Aquabacterium sp. OR-4: one gene and its partner. The protein of the gene in region 1 interacts with the protein of each later gene in a pairwise test. Links are inferred from orthologs where the notes say so. Each region holds a gene or a part of one and is shown in the gene's direction. Other genes may lie near its edges.

The links.
Region 2: the proteins of hflK (region 1) and ftsH interact in binary tests that used the Escherichia coli proteins (3 or more experiments, as listed by UniProt). The link is inferred for Aquabacterium sp. OR-4 from one-to-one orthologs.

Annotation. Positions count from the first base shown.
Region 1 is NZ_JAOCQD020000001.1:2,247,423-2,255,527, reverse strand. Bases 4,247-7,149 are described here. They hold hflK (FtsH protease activity modulator HflK), read left to right. Parts: upstream 4,247-5,034; coding sequence 5,035-6,264; downstream 6,265-7,149. Other genes in these bases: hflC (protease modulator HflC), read left to right, coding at 6,289-7,149; hflX (GTPase HflX), read left to right, coding at 4,247-4,891. Also shown: N4G63_RS09800 (YfgM family protein), read left to right, coding at 1-665; outer membrane protein assembly factor BamB, read left to right, coding at 662-1,789; ribosome biogenesis GTPase Der, read left to right, coding at 1,899-3,233; RNA chaperone Hfq, read left to right, coding at 3,333-3,575; more of hflX, read left to right, coding at 3,617-4,246; more of hflC, read left to right, coding at 7,150-7,194; N4G63_RS09765 (DUF2065 domain-containing protein), read left to right, coding at 7,217-7,402; N4G63_RS09760 (ATP phosphoribosyltransferase regulatory subunit), read left to right, coding at 7,514-8,105.
Region 2 is NZ_JAOCQD020000002.1:832,114-840,205, reverse strand. The notes cover bases 3,104-5,993. They hold ftsH (ATP-dependent zinc metalloprotease FtsH), read left to right. Parts: upstream 3,104-3,536; coding sequence 3,537-5,450; downstream 5,451-5,993. Other genes in these bases: folP (dihydropteroate synthase), read left to right, coding at 5,573-5,993; N4G63_RS15995 (RlmE family RNA methyltransferase), read left to right, coding at 3,104-3,324. Also shown: carB (carbamoyl-phosphate synthase large subunit), read left to right, coding at 1-134; transcription elongation factor GreA, read left to right, coding at 248-724; N4G63_RS16010 (DUF4149 domain-containing protein), read left to right, coding at 733-1,179; N4G63_RS16005 (YhbY family RNA-binding protein), read right to left, coding at 1,202-1,678; N4G63_RS16000 (ABC transporter substrate-binding protein), read left to right, coding at 1,756-2,577; more of N4G63_RS15995, read left to right, coding at 2,656-3,103; more of folP, read left to right, coding at 5,994-6,400; glmM (phosphoglucosamine mutase), read left to right, coding at 6,467-7,798; phosphate ABC transporter substrate-binding protein PstS, read left to right, coding at 8,076-8,092. UniProt on the Escherichia coli protein: Acts as a processive, ATP-dependent zinc metallopeptidase for both cytoplasmic and membrane proteins. Plays a role in the quality control of integral membrane proteins.

The DNA of each region.
Region 1 (8,105 bases):
CACTCGACCTGCAGGAGCAGGAACAACTCGACGAACTCAAGGCCTTCTGGAAGAAGTACGGCAACCTGATCACCTGGGTGATCACCGCCGTGCTGCTGGCCTTTGCCGCCTGGAACGGCTGGAACTGGTACCAGCGCGACCAGGCCGCCAAGGCCGCCGCGATGTTTGACGCGCTCGACCAGGCCGCCGTGCTGGGCGACGCCGACAAGGCCGGCCGCGTGTTCAACGACCTGAAGGACCGCTACCCGCGCACCGTGCTCACCCAGCAGGGTGGCCTGATGGCCGGCAAGCTGCAGGCCGAGAAGGGCCAGACCGACGCCGCCAAGGCCACGCTGGGCTGGGTGGCTGAAAACGGCAGCGAGCTCGAGTACCGCGCCATCGCCGGCCTGGCCCTGGCCGGTGTGCTGCTCGATGCCAAGCAGCCCGATGCCGCACTGAAGGCGCTGGACGGCGTGACCGCCCCCACCTTTGCCGGCCTGGCCGCCGACCGCCGCGGCGATGTGCTGCTGGCCCAGGGCAAGCCCGCCGAGGCCAAGACCGCCTACCAGGCCGCCTGGAAGGCCATCGACGAGAAGACCGACTACCGCCGCCTGGTGGAAGCCAAGCTGACCGCGCTGGGCGCCGCCCCGGCCCCGGCCGCCGCCGCCTCTGGAGCCGCGCAATGATGCGGCGCCTGAGCCTGGCCACGCTGGCCGCACCGCTGGCCTGCGCCGTGGCCCTGCTGGCCGGCTGCGCGGCCGACAAGCCCAAGCCCACCGCGCTGGACACCGTGGCACCGCAGATCGCCGGCCGCCAGGTCTGGCAGGCGCGGCTGGATGCGGTGCAGTTTCCGCTCGGTGTGGTGTCGCGCAATGGCCAGTTCGTGGTGGCCGGCAGCGACGGCACGGTGATGGCACTGGACGCCGACAGCGGCCGCGAAGTCTGGCGTGGCAGTGCCGGCGACAAGCTCTCGGCCGGCGTGGGCAGCGACGGCCGCCATGCCGCCGTGGTGACCCGCGACAACGAGCTGGTGGTGCTCGACCAGGGCGTCAAGGGCTGGAGCAAGCGACTGGCCACGCGCGTGGTCACGCCGCCGCTGGTGGCCGGTGGCCGCGTGTTCGTGATGGGTGTCGACCGCGTGGTGCACGCCTTCGATCTGCAGGACGGGCTCAAGCTGTGGTCGGCCACGCGCCAGGGCGAGGCCCTCACGCTGGCCCAGCCCGGCCTGCTGACCGCCTTCCAGGACACGCTGGTGGCCGGCATCGGCGCCGTGCTGGTGGGCATCGATCCCACCAAGGGCAGCGTGCGCTGGGAGCTGCCGCTGACCTCGCCGCGCGGCACCAACGAGGTCGAGCGTCTGAACGACCTGCTGGGCCCGATGGTGCGGGTGGGCGACGTGGTCTGTGCCCGCGCGTTCCAGACCGCAGTCGGCTGTGCCGACCTGGCCAAGCGCAGCGTGCGCTGGAGCCGCAATGCCGGTGGCATGAACGCGGTCGGCGGTGACGCCGAATACCTGTTCGGCGCCGATGGCTCCGACCGCATCAACGCCTGGCGCGCCAGCAATGGCGACCTGGCCTGGAGCAACGAGCGCCTGCTGTACCGCAGCCTCAGCGCGCCGCTGTCGGCCGGTAGCGCGGTGATCTTCGGCGACTACGAAGGCCAGGTGCACTTCCTGTCGCGCGCCGAGGGCAAGCTGGTGCTGCGCCTGCCCACCGACGGCTCGCCGGTGGTGGCGCAGCCCGTGCTGTCGGGCGCCACCGTGCTGGTGGTCACCCGCAACGGCGGCCTCTTCGCCTTCCGTCCCGAATGATGTTCAGCCCCGCGCTCGCCTGGCTCGCTGGCCCCCGCGGGGCCGCCAGCCTGCCTTGGGGCGGCCCGGCGTCTGGCCGGCCCCTTCGATTCCTGTCCGAGCACGCCAAGTGAAGCCTGTCATCGCCCTCGTGGGCCGCCCCAATGTGGGCAAGTCCACGCTGTTCAACCGCATGACCAAGAGCCGCGATGCCATCGTGGCCGACTTTGCCGGTCTCACGCGCGACCGCCACTACGGTGACGGCCAGCACGCCGGTCGCAGCTTCATCGTCATCGACACCGGCGGCTTCGAGCCCGAGAAGCCCACCGGCATCGTGGCCAAGATGGCCGAGCAGACCCAGGCCGCGGTGGCCGAGGCCGATGTGGTGGTGTTCGTCGTCGATGCGCGGGCTGGCGTCTCGGCGCAAGACCACGACATCGCACGCTACCTGCGCACCGCCAACAAGCGCACCCTGCTGGCCGTCAACAAGGCCGAAGGCATGCTCGAGGCCCCGGCGCTGGGCGAGTTCTTCGAGCTCGGCATGGGCGATCCGAACCCGGTGTCGGCGGCGCACGGCCAGGGCATCCGCAGCCTGCTCGATGTCGCCCTCGACAGCTTTCCCGAAGACGACGAGCCCGCCGAGCCCGATGCCAACGCGCCGATCCGCCTGGCCGTGGCCGGCCGGCCCAACGTCGGCAAGAGCACCCTGATCAACACCTGGCTGGGCGAGGAACGCCTGGTCGCGTTCGACATGCCGGGCACCACGCGCGACGCGATCAGCGTGCCTTTCGAGCGCAACGGCCGCAAGTTCGAGCTGATCGACACCGCCGGCCTGCGCCGCAAGGGCAAGGTCTTCGAGGCCATCGAGAAGTTCTCGGTGGTCAAGACCCTGCAGGCCATCGCCGATGCCCATGTGGTGGTGCTGATGCTCGACGCCACCCAGGGCGTGACCGACCAGGACGCGCACATCGCCGGTTACATCCACGAATCGGGCCGTGCCGTGGTGGTGGCGGTGAACAAGTGGGACGCGGTGGATGCCTACCAGCGCCAGATGTTCGAGCGTGCGCTCGAGCAGCGCCTGGCCTTTCTGCGCTTTGCCGAGGTGCTGCAGATCTCGGCGCTCAAGCGCCAGGGGCTCACGCCGCTGTGGCGGGCCATCGCCGATGCCCACAAGTCGGCCACCACCAAGATGCCCACGCCGCAGCTGACGCGCCTGCTGCACGAGGCGGTGGAGCACCAGCAGCCCAAGCGATCGGGCATGTTCCGCCCCAAGCTGCGCTACGCGCACCAGGGCGGCATGAACCCGCCGATCGTGGTCATCCACGGCAATGCACTCGAGCATGTCACCGACGTCTACAAGCGTTACCTCGAGGGGCGCTTTCGCGCGCACTTCAAGCTGGTGGGCACGCCGATGCGCATCGAGATGCGCTCGTCGAAGAACCCGTTCGACGCCGACAAGGACTGATCCTGTCGCTTGTGGGGGCCAGCGCGGCGAGGGTCTCAGGGCTTTCCCCGATGTGTTAATGTGCCTCCTCCAGAACCCTCTCCAACACGGAGTCATATCGTGAGCAACAAAGGGCAGCTTCTACAAGACCCGTTCCTGAACCTGCTGCGCAAGGAGCATGTACCGGTCTCGATCTACCTGGTCAACGGCATCAAGCTGCAGGGCCACATCGAGTCTTTTGACCAGTACGTCGTCCTCCTGCGCAACACCGTCACCCAGATGGTCTACAAGCACGCCATCTCCACCGTGGTGCCAGGTCGTCCGGTGAACTTCCACGCCAGCGAACCGGCCACCCCGGCCTGAGCGCGCACCCTGAACCGCGGCCCAGTGCCCCGCACGCCCACTTGAGTTCCGAACACCGGGACCCTTCGACCGACGACGACCGTCCCGGCCCCGCACGGGCCGTGCTGGTGGGCGTTGACCTGGGCGACGCCAAGTCCTTCGATCCCACGCTGGACGAGCTGGCGCTGCTGGCTGAATCGGCGGGCGATGTGACGGTGGCGCGGGTGATCGCGCGCCGGCGTGCGCCCGATCCGGCCTTGTTTGTGGGCAGCGGCAAGGCCGACGAGATCAAGATGCTGGTGCAGATGCATGGCGCCCATGGCGTCATCTTCGACCAGCCGCTCTCGCCGGCCCAGCAGCGCAACCTCGAGCGCCACATCGGCGTGGCGGTGTCCGATCGCACGGCGCTGATCCTCGAGATCTTCGCTGCGCGCGCGCAAAGCCACGAGGGCAAGCTGCAGGTCGAGCTGGCTCGCCTGCAGTACATCGCCACCCGCCTGGTGCGGCGCTGGAGCCACCTTGAGCGCCAGCAGGGCGGCATCGGCGGCCGAGGCGGTCCGGGCGAGGCCCAGATCGAGCTGGACCGCCGCATGATCGGCGAGCGCATCAAGCAGGTGAAGGCGCGGCTCGAGAAGGTCAAGCGCCAGCGCAGCACCCAGCGCGGTGCACGGCGGCGCAGCGGCACCTTCCGCGTCTCGCTGGTGGGCTACACCAATGCCGGCAAGAGCACGCTGTTCAATGCCCTGGTCAAGGCGCGCACCTATGCGGCCGACCAGCTGTTCGCCACGCTCGACACCACCACCCGCAGCCTGTACCTGCAGCAGCTGGGTGCGGCGGTGGCCTTGTCGGACACCGTCGGCTTCATCCGCGATCTGCCGCACAAGCTGGTCGAGGCTTTCGAGGCCACGCTGCAGGAGGCGGCCGATGCCGATCTGCTGCTGCATGTGGTGGATGCCTCGAGCCCGGCGCTGCAGGAGCAGCGCGATGAGGTCGAGCGTGTGCTGGCCGAGATCGGCGCCGGCGACATCCCGCAGGTGCTGGTGTTCAACAAGCTCGACCGGCTGGAGGCCGCGCCGCGCGAACTGCGCGACTGGCTTGAGCGCCCGGGTGGCGTGCGCACGCCGCGGGTGTTTGTCAGTGCACGCGACGGCAGCGGGCTCGAGGGCCTGCGCGAGCTGATTGCGCAACTGGCCGGCGCGCAGGACTTGAATCCACCCGACGAGGCCCAAGATCCTCGGTTCCGCGCCGAGGCATCGGAGTCTGGCGAGCCGTCGGAAACCCTGCTGTTTTCGCCCACGGGCTCCGATTTGCCCAAGTTACCATCGGCGTCCTCATGAGCATGCACGCATCTTCTTCCACCTCGTCGCGCCACTTCGGCGTGGCTGGCTTCCGTGGGCGCCTGGGCGCCGTGGCCGTTGCCGGGCAGGCGCTGGTCAGCGCGCTGTGGCAACGCCGCCCGGACGCCGCCGCACCGCTGCAGATGGCCAACGGCCGCAACGACGGCCCGCCGGATCTCGACGAGCTGTGGCGCGACTTCAACCGCAAGCTGTCGGGTCTGTTCAACGGCAAGGGCGGCGGCAATGGCCAGCCGCCGCGCCGTGACCAGCAAGACCCCGATGGCGGCGGTGGCCCCTCGTTCCAGCCCGACATGAAAAGCGCCGGCATCGGCGTGGGCCTGATCGCGCTGGTGGTGGCCGTGGTGTGGGCCGGCAGCGGCTTCTTCATCGTGCAGGAAGGCCAGCAGGCCATCATCACCACCTTCGGGCGCTATGCGCAGACGGTGGATGCCGGTTTCCACTGGCGCTTTCCGTTTCCGTTCCAGGCCCACGAGACGGTGGGCGTGACGCAGCTGCGCTCGGTGGAAGTGGGCCGCAACAGCGTGGCCCAGACCACCGGCCTGCGTGACTCGTCGATGCTGACGATGGACGAGAACATCGTCGACATCCGCTTCACCGTGCAGTTCCGGCTGAAGGATGCCAAGGGCTACCTGTTCAACAACCGCGACCCCGATCTGGCCGTCGAGCAGGCCAGCGAATCGGCCGTGCGCGAGATCGTCGGCAAGAGCAAGGTCGACTCGGTGCTCTACGAGCAGCGCGACGCCATCGCCACCGACCTGGCCAAGTCGATCCAGAACCAGGTCGACCGCCTGGGCGCGGGCATCCTGATCGTGGCGGTGAACGTGCAGAACGTGCAGGTGCCCGAGCAGGTGCAGGCGGCGTTCAACGACGCGGTGAAGGCCGGCGCCGACCGCGACCGCTACAAGAACGAAGGCCAGGCCTATGCCAGCGACGTGGTGCCCAAGGCCCGCGGCACGGCGGCGCGCCTGAAGGAAGAATCCGAAGGCTACGCGCAGCGCGTGGTGGCGCAGGCCGAGGGTGATGCGCAACGCTTCCGCGCCGTGCTCACCGAGTACCAGAAGGCGCCTGCCGTGACCCGCGACCGGCTGTACGTCGACACCATGCAGCAGGTCTACAGCAGCGTCACCAAGGTCATGGTCGACAGCCGCAGCGGCTCGAACCTGCTGTACCTGCCGCTCGACAAGCTGCTGCAGCCCTCCGGCGCCTCGGCGCCCACCGGCACGGTGCAGGTGGTGCCGCAGTCGGTGCCGGCCGCGGCGCAGAACAATGACGCGGGTTCGGCCTCGGGCGCCGCCGCCGCCGACTCGCGTTCGCGCGACGGCAGCCGCAGCCGCGACCGCGACGGCCGCTGAACCACGCGCTGGACGACTCAGACCATGAATCGAATCGGACTCTACGTGGCTTCGGCCCTGCTGGTGGTGATGCTGCTGGCTTCCACGCTCTTCGTCGTCGACCAGCGCCAGCTGGCGGTGGTGTACGCGCTGGGTGAGATCAAGGAAGTCATCAGCGAGCCGGGCCTCAAGGTCAAGCTGCCGCCGCCGTTCCAGAACGTCGTGTTTCTCGACAAGCGCATCCAGACGCTGGACAGCCCCGAGACCCGGCCGATCTTCACCGCCGAGAAGAAGAGCCTGGTGATCGACTGGCTGGTGAAGTGGCGCATCTCCGAGCCGCGCCAGTTCATCCGCAACAATGGCGTCGACATCCGCAACCTCGAAGGCCGGTTGAGCCCGGTGGTGCAGGCCGCGTTCAACGAGGAGATCACCCGCCGCACCGTGCGTGGCGTGCTCGCCGCCGAGCGCGACAAGGTGATGCAGGACGTGCGCAAGCGGCTCGAGGACGAGGCCAAGGCCTTCGGCATCGAGATCGTCGATGTGCGCATCAAGCGCGTGGACTTTGTGGCCGACATCACCGATGCCGTCTACAAGCGCATGGAATCCGAGCGCAAGCAGGTGGCCAACGAGTTGCGTTCGCAGGGCCAGGCAGAAGCCGACAAGATCCGCGCCGAGGCCGAGAAGCAGCGCGAAGTGATCATTGCCGAGGCCTACCGCGACGCCCAGAAGATCAAGGGTGAGGGCGATGCCAAGGCCAGCGCGATGTATGCCGACGCCTTTGGCCGCGATCCGTCCTTTGCCAAGTTCTACCGCAGCCTCGAGGCCTACCGCGCCAGCTTCCGCAACAAGTCGGACGTGATGGTGGTCGACCCCTCGGCCGACTTCTTCAAGGCCATGCAGGGCAGCGGCAGCGCTGCGGCCCCGGCAGCCCCGGCCCGCGGCAAGAACTGACACGGTTCAGCGGGCGGCCACGATGGCGGATCTGCTGCTCGGCGCACTGGCGCTGATGCTGGTGATCGAAGGCCTGCTGCCCTTTCTGAGCCCGCGCCGTTGGCGCGAGGTGTTCGCCCGCGCGCTGGCCCTCAGTGACGGTCAGCTGCGCTTCATCGGCCTGGCCAGCATGCTGCTGGGCCTGCTGCTGCTGAGCCTCTGGCATTGAGCCGCACGGGCCGGCGGTGCGCCGGCCGGCGGCCTTTGATGCGTGTCGCAGGCCACCGTGCCGGCATGCCGCGCCGGTACAATGCCGTTTTCAACCCCCCCGGGTTTTCAAATGTCTTCTGCTTGGCTGCTGCCCGAGCACATTGCCGACGTGCTGCCTGCGCAGGCGCGGCGCCTCGAAGAACTGCGTCGTGGCCTGCTGGACATGGCGCGTGGCTACGGCTTCGAGCTGGTCATGCCGCCGCTGCTCGAGCACCTGGATTCGCTGCTCAGCGGCACCGGGCATGAGCTGGATCTGCGCACCTTCAAGCTGGTCGATCAATTGAGCGGCCGCACCCTCGGTGTGCGCGCCGACAGCACGCCGCAGGTGGCGCGCATCGACGCACACCTGCTCAACCGCGCCGGCGTCACCCGGCTGGCCTACTGCGGCCCGGTGCTGCACACGCGGCCACAGGGGCCGCTGGCCACGCGCGAGCCGCTGCAGTTTGGCGCCGAGATCTACGGCCACGCCGGGCTCGAGGCCGATCTCGAGGTGATGGATCTTGCGCTGGACGGTCTGCGCGCCGCCGGCCTGGGTGATCTGGTGATCGACCTGGCCGATGCCCGCCTGGTGCGTGGCGTGCTGGATGGCGTGGCGCTGGATGCCGCGGCGCTGGGCGAGGTGATCGCCGCGCTGGCCGCCAAGAACAGCGCCCGCCTCGAGG
Region 2 (8,092 bases), on another replicon or contig:
GCACCGCCGCGCTGGCCAGCCGCGTCACCTACTACACCACCATGGCCGGCTGCGAAGCGGCCACCGAGGCGCTGCAGCAGCGTGGCGCGGTCGACGTCTACAGCCTGCAGGAACTGCACGCCGAACTGCACTAAACTGTTGCCCCAAGCCGGCTCCGCCGCGTCTGTGTCCCGTCTTGTGCGGGGCTTCAGCGCGGCGGATTCGTTTTGTCTGCGTACTCCCAAAAAATCACGCTGAGGAGGCCCCGATGGCCACCATTCCCCTGACCAAGCGCGGCGCCGAGAAGCTCAAGGAAGAGCTGCACCGGCTCAAGACCGTGGAACGCCATGCCGTGATCCAGGCCATCTCCGAGGCGCGCGCCCAGGGCGACCTGTCGGAAAACGCCGAGTACGACGCCGCCAAGGACAAGCAGGGCTTCATCGAAGGCCGCATCCTCGAGATCGAAAGCAAGCTCGCCGCGGCGCAGATCATCGATCCGTCGGCCCTCGATGCCGGCGGCCGCGTGGTGTTCGGCGCCACCGTGGTGCTGTGCGACGACGACTCGGGCGCCGAGGTCACCTACCAGATCGTCGGCGACGATGAAGCCGACCTGAAGCTGGGCCGCGTCTCGATCAGCAGCCCGATCGCGCGGGCGCTGATCGGCAAAGAGACGGGCGACGAGGCCGTGGTGCAGGCGCCCGGTGGCGAGCGGCACTACGAAGTGGTGGACGTGCGCTACATCTGAGGCCAGGCATGCAGCCCGGCGCATCCCCTGACCGCCCGCAGCGCCTGCTGACGGTGCTGTGGGCCGGTGCCTTGCTCTGCATCGGCCTGGTGGCCACGCCGGCGCCGTTTGCCACACTGGCCACGGCCGACGCCGGCCGCGTCGTGTCGCGCATCCTGGCGCAGGAGGCCTGGCTGAGCCTGGTGCTGGGCGTGACGCTGCTGCTGCTGGCGCGCCGCCAGGCGCGCCAGGCAGCCCAGGCGCAGGGTGCATCGGCGTTCAGCACCGACATGCTGCTGCTGCTGGGCACGCTGTTCTGCACCGTTGCGGGCTATTTCGCGATCCAGCCGCTGATGCCGGCGGCGCGCGCCGGGCAGGGGCCGTTCAGCTTTGGCCAGTTGCACCTCGCAAGCGCCTCGTTCTTCGTGCTGAAGGCGCTGCTGGTGATGGCGCTGGCCTGGCGCGTCAGCGCCTGAAGCGCCGGCCGGGTGGTCGCGCTCAGTCGGCCACGGTCTTCTTGACGCTGGTCGGGCGCTTCTTCTTCACCCGCTTGATGTTGCCGCCGGGCGTGACACGCTCGTTGCCCAGCACGCGCACCTTCTTGACCTGCGGGCGGGTGGAGCCGCTCTTGGCGAACTTGACGATCTTGACCACCCGCGGTGCGGGGGCGCGATCACCGCGCTCGGCCTTGGCCTTCTCGGGCATCGGCCGCCACAGCACCAGCAGCTTGCCGATGTGTTGCACCGGCGCGGCCGACAGCTGATCGGCCAGGTTGGCCAGCATGGCTTCGCGGGCCGCTCGATCATCGGAGAACACGCGCACCTTGATCAGGCCGTGGGCCGTCAGTGCGCGGTCGATTTCCTGGACCACCGCGGGCGTCAGGCCCTCGCCACCGATCATGACGACCGGGTCGAGGTGGTGGGCACCGGCGCGGTGCTCCTTGCGTTGGGCGGGAGTGAGGAGAAGGGCAGACATGGCCCAATTGTCCTATGTCCGGCGACCAGCGCCGGTTTTATGATGCGCCGCCCGTGCGTCCGCGCGTGCCAACGTCGATGACAACGCCGAAAAAACTGCCGCCGCCCCGCGTGATCCGTGTCCGACACCTGGCGGTGCTGGCCAGCGCCCTGCTGTTGGCGCAGGCCGCCAGCGCCGGGCCGGTGCTCGAACGGGTGCGCAGCAGCGGCACGCTCAGGGTGTGCATCTGGCCCGACTACTACGGCATCACCTACCGCAACCCGCGCACCGAGCAACTGGTGGGCGTTGACATCGACCTGTCGGCCGAACTGGCCAAGGGCCTGGGCGTGAAGCTGCAGCATGTCGAATCGTCATTCGCCAAGCTGATCGAGAACCTGCACACCGACCGCTGCGACGTGGCAATGCATGCGGTGGGCGTGACCGCGCAGCGCCAGCAGCACCTGAAGTTTTCGCTGCCCTACCTGCAGAGCGACATTTATGGCGTCACCACCCGCAGCAACCATGTGGTGCGGCGCTGGGAAGACATCGACCGCCCCGGCGTGCGGGTGGCCGTGCAGGCCGGCACCTTCATGGAGCCGGTGATGGCCGTGGCACTGAAGCAGGCCCAGGTGGTGGTGATCAAGCCGCCGGCCACGCGCGAGCAGGAGCTCGAAGCCGGGCGGGTGGATGTGTTCATGACCGACTTTCCCTACAGCCGGCGCCTGCTGGACAACGCCGACTGGGCGCGGCTGGTGGCGCCATCGCGGCCCTTCCACACCATTCCTTATGCCTACGCCATCAAGCCGGGCGACGAGGACTGGCTGCGCGAGCTGGATCACTTCGTGGCGCGCATCAAGCGCGATGGTCGCCTGGAGGCGGCGGCGCGCCGCCACGGCCTGGCCGAGATCGTCGTCAAATAGCGCATCGGCGATACTCTCGCCCCCGCCAAGGCCGGTCGGCCGGGGCCCCACCGCAAGAACGCGAGAATCCCCAAGCGCATGGCGACGAAGTCCCGCAAGGTCAACCGGGCCTGGTTGAACGACCATCTGACCGATCCCTACGTGCGAATGGCCCAGAAAGAGGGCTATCGCGCCCGGGCGGCCTACAAGCTCAAAGAGATCGACGAGGCGCTGTCGCTGCTGCGTCCGGGCCAGGTGGTCGTGGATCTCGGCTCGGCGCCCGGCGCCTGGAGCCAGTACCTGCGCCGGCGCTTCGCGCCCAAGGTGGCCGGCGCCGGTGGCGCGGCCTCGGGCGAACTGCAAGGCACGATCATCGCGCTCGACCTGCTGCCGATGGAGCCGGTGGAAGACGTGCAGTTTCTGCAGGGCGACTTCCGCGACGACGCCGTGCTGGAGCAGCTGCATGCCGCCGTGGCCGGCCGGCCGGTGGACGTGGTGCTGTCGGACATGGCGCCCAACCTGTCGGGCATTGCATCGTCGGATTCGGCGCGCATCGAGCACCTGGTCGAGCTGGCGCTCGAGTTCTCCCAATCCCACCTCAAGCGCGATGGCGTGCTGGTGGCCAAGGTGTTTCATGGCGCCGGCTACAGCCAGCTGGTTGAAATGTTCAAGCGCCAGTTTCGCGTGGTCAAGCCGATCAAGCCCAAGGCCTCGCGCGACAAATCGGCCGAAACCTTTCTGGTCGGCATCGGTCTGAAGGACTGCTGACAGGCGGTGCGTCCGGTGCGCAGCTTTGCGTTGCGTCGAAGACGGGCCGATTTCCCCCGGCTCACGCCGGTTTTGGCGCCCGGAGCCGGGGGCTTGACTCGACTAGAATCATCCCCATCTGCCGTGGAACTGCGTTGTATCTCGCGGGAGCAGGCGTGCCATGGTGTCGCCTGCACCACCTGCGCAGTCTTGTTTTGGCTGAAGGAGCCGTGGTGAACAATCAGTGGTTCTCGAAGGTCGCTGTCTGGCTGGTGATCGCACTTGTGCTGTTCACTGTGTTCAAACAGTTCGACCGCGGGGTGTCGGCAGGGGGCCAGATCGGGTACTCCGAGTTTCTGGACGAGGTGCGCGCCAAGCGCGTCAAGCAGGTCACGCTGCAAGAGGGCAATGGCGGCACCGAGATCCTGGCCGTCACCAACGACGACAAGCGCATCCGCTCCACCGCCACCTACCTCGACCGCGGTCTGGTCGGCGACCTGATCAACAACGGCGTCAAGTTCGACGTCAAGCCGCGCGAAGAGCCCTCGCTGCTGGTCAGCCTGCTGATCAGCTGGGGTCCGATGCTGCTGCTGATCGGCGTGTGGGTGTACTTCATGCGCCAGATGCAGGGTGGCGGCAAGGGCGGCGCCTTCAGCTTCGGCAAGAGCAAGGCGCGCATGCTCGATGAGGCCAACAACTCGACCACCTTCGCCGATGTCGCCGGTTGCGACGAGGCCAAGGAAGAGGTCAAGGAGCTGGTCGACTTCCTGAAAGACCCGCAGAAGTTCCAGAAGCTGGGTGGCCGCATCCCGCGCGGCGTGTTGCTGGTCGGCCCTCCGGGCACCGGCAAGACGCTGCTGGCCAAGGCCATCGCCGGCGAGGCCAAGGTGCCGTTCTTCAGCATCTCGGGCTCCGACTTCGTCGAGATGTTCGTCGGCGTGGGCGCGGCCCGTGTGCGCGACATGTTCGAGCAGGCCAAGAAGAGCGCGCCCTGCATCATCTTCGTCGACGAAATCGACGCCGTGGGCCGCCATCGTGGCGCCGGCCTGGGCGGCGGCAACGACGAGCGCGAGCAGACGCTGAACCAGATGCTGGTCGAGATGGACGGCTTCGAGACCAATCTCGGCGTCATCGTGATGGCGGCCACCAACCGGCCCGACATCCTCGACCCGGCGCTGCTGCGCCCCGGCCGTTTCGACCGGCAGGTGTATGTGACGCTGCCCGACGTGCGCGGCCGCGAGCAGATCCTCACCGTGCACATGCGCAAGGTGCCGATCGGCCAGGACGTGCGGGCCGACATCCTGGCGCGTGGCACGCCGGGCTTCTCGGGTGCCGATCTGGCCAACCTGGTCAACGAATCGGCCTTGTTCGCCGCCCGCCGCAGTGCGCGCGTGGTGGAGATGGTCGACTTCGAGAAGGCCAAGGACAAGATCATGATGGGCCCCGAGCGCAAGTCCATGGTCATGCCCGAAGAAGAACGCAAGAACACGGCCTACCACGAGGCTGGCCATGCGCTGGTGGCGCGCCTGAGCCCCAAGACCGACCCGGTGCACAAGGTCACCGTGATCCCGCGCGGCCGTGCGCTGGGCGTCACGATGCAGTTGCCCGAAGGTGATCGCTACAGCATGGACAAGGAGCGCATGCTCTCCACCATTTCGGTGCTGTTTGGCGGCCGCATCGCCGAAGAAGTGTTCATGAACCAGATGACCACCGGCGCCAGCAACGACTTCGAGCGCGCCACGGCCATTGCCCGCGACATGGTCACGCGCTACGGCATGACCGATGAGCTGGGCCCGATGGTCTACGCCGAGAACGAGGGCGAGGTGTTCCTGGGCCGCTCGGTGACCAAGCAGGTGCACATGTCCGAGGCCACCATGCAGAAGGTGGACAAGGAAGTGCGACGCATCATCGACGAGCAGTACGCCACCGCGCGCAAGCTGATCGAAGACAACCAGGACAAGATGCACGTCATGGCCAAGGCCCTGCTCGAATGGGAAACCATCGATGGCGAGCAGATCGACGACATCATGAACGGCAGGCCGCCGCGGCCGCCGAAGGATTGGACGCCCACCCAGCGCAACACCGGCGGCGGCGCCAGTGGCAGCGGCCCGGTGAGCACCGATGGGGCGCCGGCAGCGGCCGCCTGATCGGCCACCAAGCTCGTCTTCTTGAACCATGGCCCGGCGGCTGATGCGCTGGGTTGATCACACGGGGCCCGCGGGCCCCGTTTTCACGCGCCATGCCTGAATCCGCCTCCGCACCGCCGCCGCTGTTCTGGCAGACGCGCCGCTTTCGCATCGATCTGGCGCGCCCGCAGGTGATGGGCATCGTCAACGTCACGCCGGATTCGTTCTCCGATGGCGGGCGGCACCACGAAGTGTCGGCCGCGTTGAGCCATTGCGAACGTCTGCTCGGCGAAGGTGCCGACATCCTGGACATCGGCGGTGAATCGACCCGCCCGGGCTCGAGCAGCCCGACGGCCGAGGACGAACTGGCCCGCGTGCTGCCGGTGCTGCGCGGCGCCTTGACGCTGGGCGTGCCGGTGTCGGTGGACACCAGCTCGCCGCTGGTGATGCGCGCTGCGCTCGATCTCGGCGTGGACATCGTCAACGATGTGCGTGCGCTGCAACGCGAAGGCGCCCTGGCCGCGGTGGCCGCGCATGCCAATGTGGGTGTGTGCTTGATGCACATGCGCGGCGGGCCCGACACCATGCAGGCGCTGTCCGGCTACGCCGATGTGGTGGCCGAGGTGCGGGCCTGGTTGGCGCATCGCCGTGAACAGGTTCACGCCGCAGGCCTGGCCCTGGACCGCATTGCAGTGGATCCCGGCATCGGATTCGCCAAGGCGCCCGACGACAATTGGGCCCTGCTGCAGCGTCAGGCCGAATTGCTGACGCTGGGCGCGCCACTGCTGCTGGGCTGGAGCCGCAAGAGCACGCTGGGCCTGCTGACCGGCAGGCCGGTGCACGAACGGCAGGCCGCCAGCGTGGCAGCGGCGCTGGCCTGCGTGCAGCGTGGTGGCCATGTGCTGCGCGTGCACGATGTGGCCGCCACCGTGGATGCGCTGGCGGTCTGGCGCTCGGCAGGCCTGCCGTAAGCCTGGCGCAGACGCCAGGGCACGACACTCTCAAACAAAAGATTCCGGAGCGAAGGATCCCTCACGATGACACGCCAGTACTTCGGCACCGACGGCATTCGCGGCACTGTGGGCACCAGCCCGATCACGCCCGACTTCATGCTGCGCCTGGGCCATGCCGTGGGGCGCGTGCTGCGCCGCCAGGGCGGGCGGCCCACGGTGCTGATCGGCAAGGACACCCGCATCTCGGGCTACATGATCGAATCGTCGCTCGAGGCCGGCCTGGCCTCGGCGGGCGTGAACACCTTGCTGACCGGCCCGCTGCCCACGCCCGGCGTGGCCTACCTGACCCGCGCGCTGCGGCTGGACCTGGGCATCGTGATCAGCGCCTCGCACAACGCCTACCCCGACAACGGCGTCAAGTTCTTCTCGGCCATGGGCGAGAAGCTGCCCGATGACTGGGAGCTTGCTGTCGAGGCGGCGCTCGACGAGCCGCCGCAGTGGGTGGACTCGGCCAACCTCGGCAAGGCGCGGCGGGTGGAAGACTCGCGCAGCCGCTACATCGAGTTCTGCAAGAGCACGGTGCCCAAGGCCTTTTCGCTCAAGGGCATGAAGGTGGTGGTCGACGCGGCCAATGGGGCGGCCTACCACGTGGCGCCCGATGTGTTTCATGAGCTCGGTGCCGAGGTGGTCACCATCGGCTGCAGCCCGGACGGCCTGAACATCAACGCCGGCGTTGGCGCCACGTCGCCCAAGGCCTTGGTGGCCGCCGTGGCCGCGCATGCCGCCGACTACGGCGTGGCGCTGGACGGCGACGCCGACCGGCTGCAGCTGGTGGATCGCCACGGCCGCCTGTTCAACGGCGACGAACTGCTCTACGTGCTGGTGGCTGAGCGCCTGTCGCGCGGCCATGCGGTGCCGGGTGCGGTCGGCACGCTGATGACCAACATGGGTGTCGAGCTGGCGCTGTGCCGCCGTGGCGTGGCGCTGGTGCGGGCCAAGGTGGGCGATCGCTACGTCCTGGAAGAACTGGCACAGCGCGGCTGGCTGCTGGGCGGCGAAAGCTCGGGCCACCTGCTGCAGCTGGACAACCATTCCACCGGCGACGGCATCATCAGCGCGCTGCAGGTGCTGCACGCCGTGCACCAGGCCAAGACCGGGCTGGCGGACCTGCTGGCCGATGTGCAGATGTTTCCGCAAACCCTGCTCAACCTGCGCCTGCCCGACGGCCTGGACTGGAAGAACCATGCCGGTTTTGCCGCCGAGCAGGAGTGCGTGCGCGCCGAACTGGGCGACAGCGGGCGCATCCTGATCCGCGCCTCCGGCACCGAACCGGTGCTGCGCATCATGGTCGAGGCGCGCGAGGCGGCCGTGGCCAAGGCGGCGGCCGAGCGCCTGGCGGCCACCTTGCAATCCTGAACCGCACCCGCCAGACGGCCTGGTGAACCGGCGCCAGGCCGGGCCTTGTGCGGTGGGGCAGGGGCATGCGGTGTGAAAAACTGCCGGCTGCGCTTGCGCATGGTGGTATGTGACAGTTTGCCGATTGCTTTATGACAGCGATTTGCACCACATCGGTGCCGTCACGAAGCTGTCATGGTGCGTTCTTAAAGTGTCGATCTATCTGAACGACACCCAAGAAAGGCGAACCATGCTCAACCAGTGGATCCGTACCGCCAGCTTCGGCTTTGGCGCTGCCATGGCGATCACCGGCGC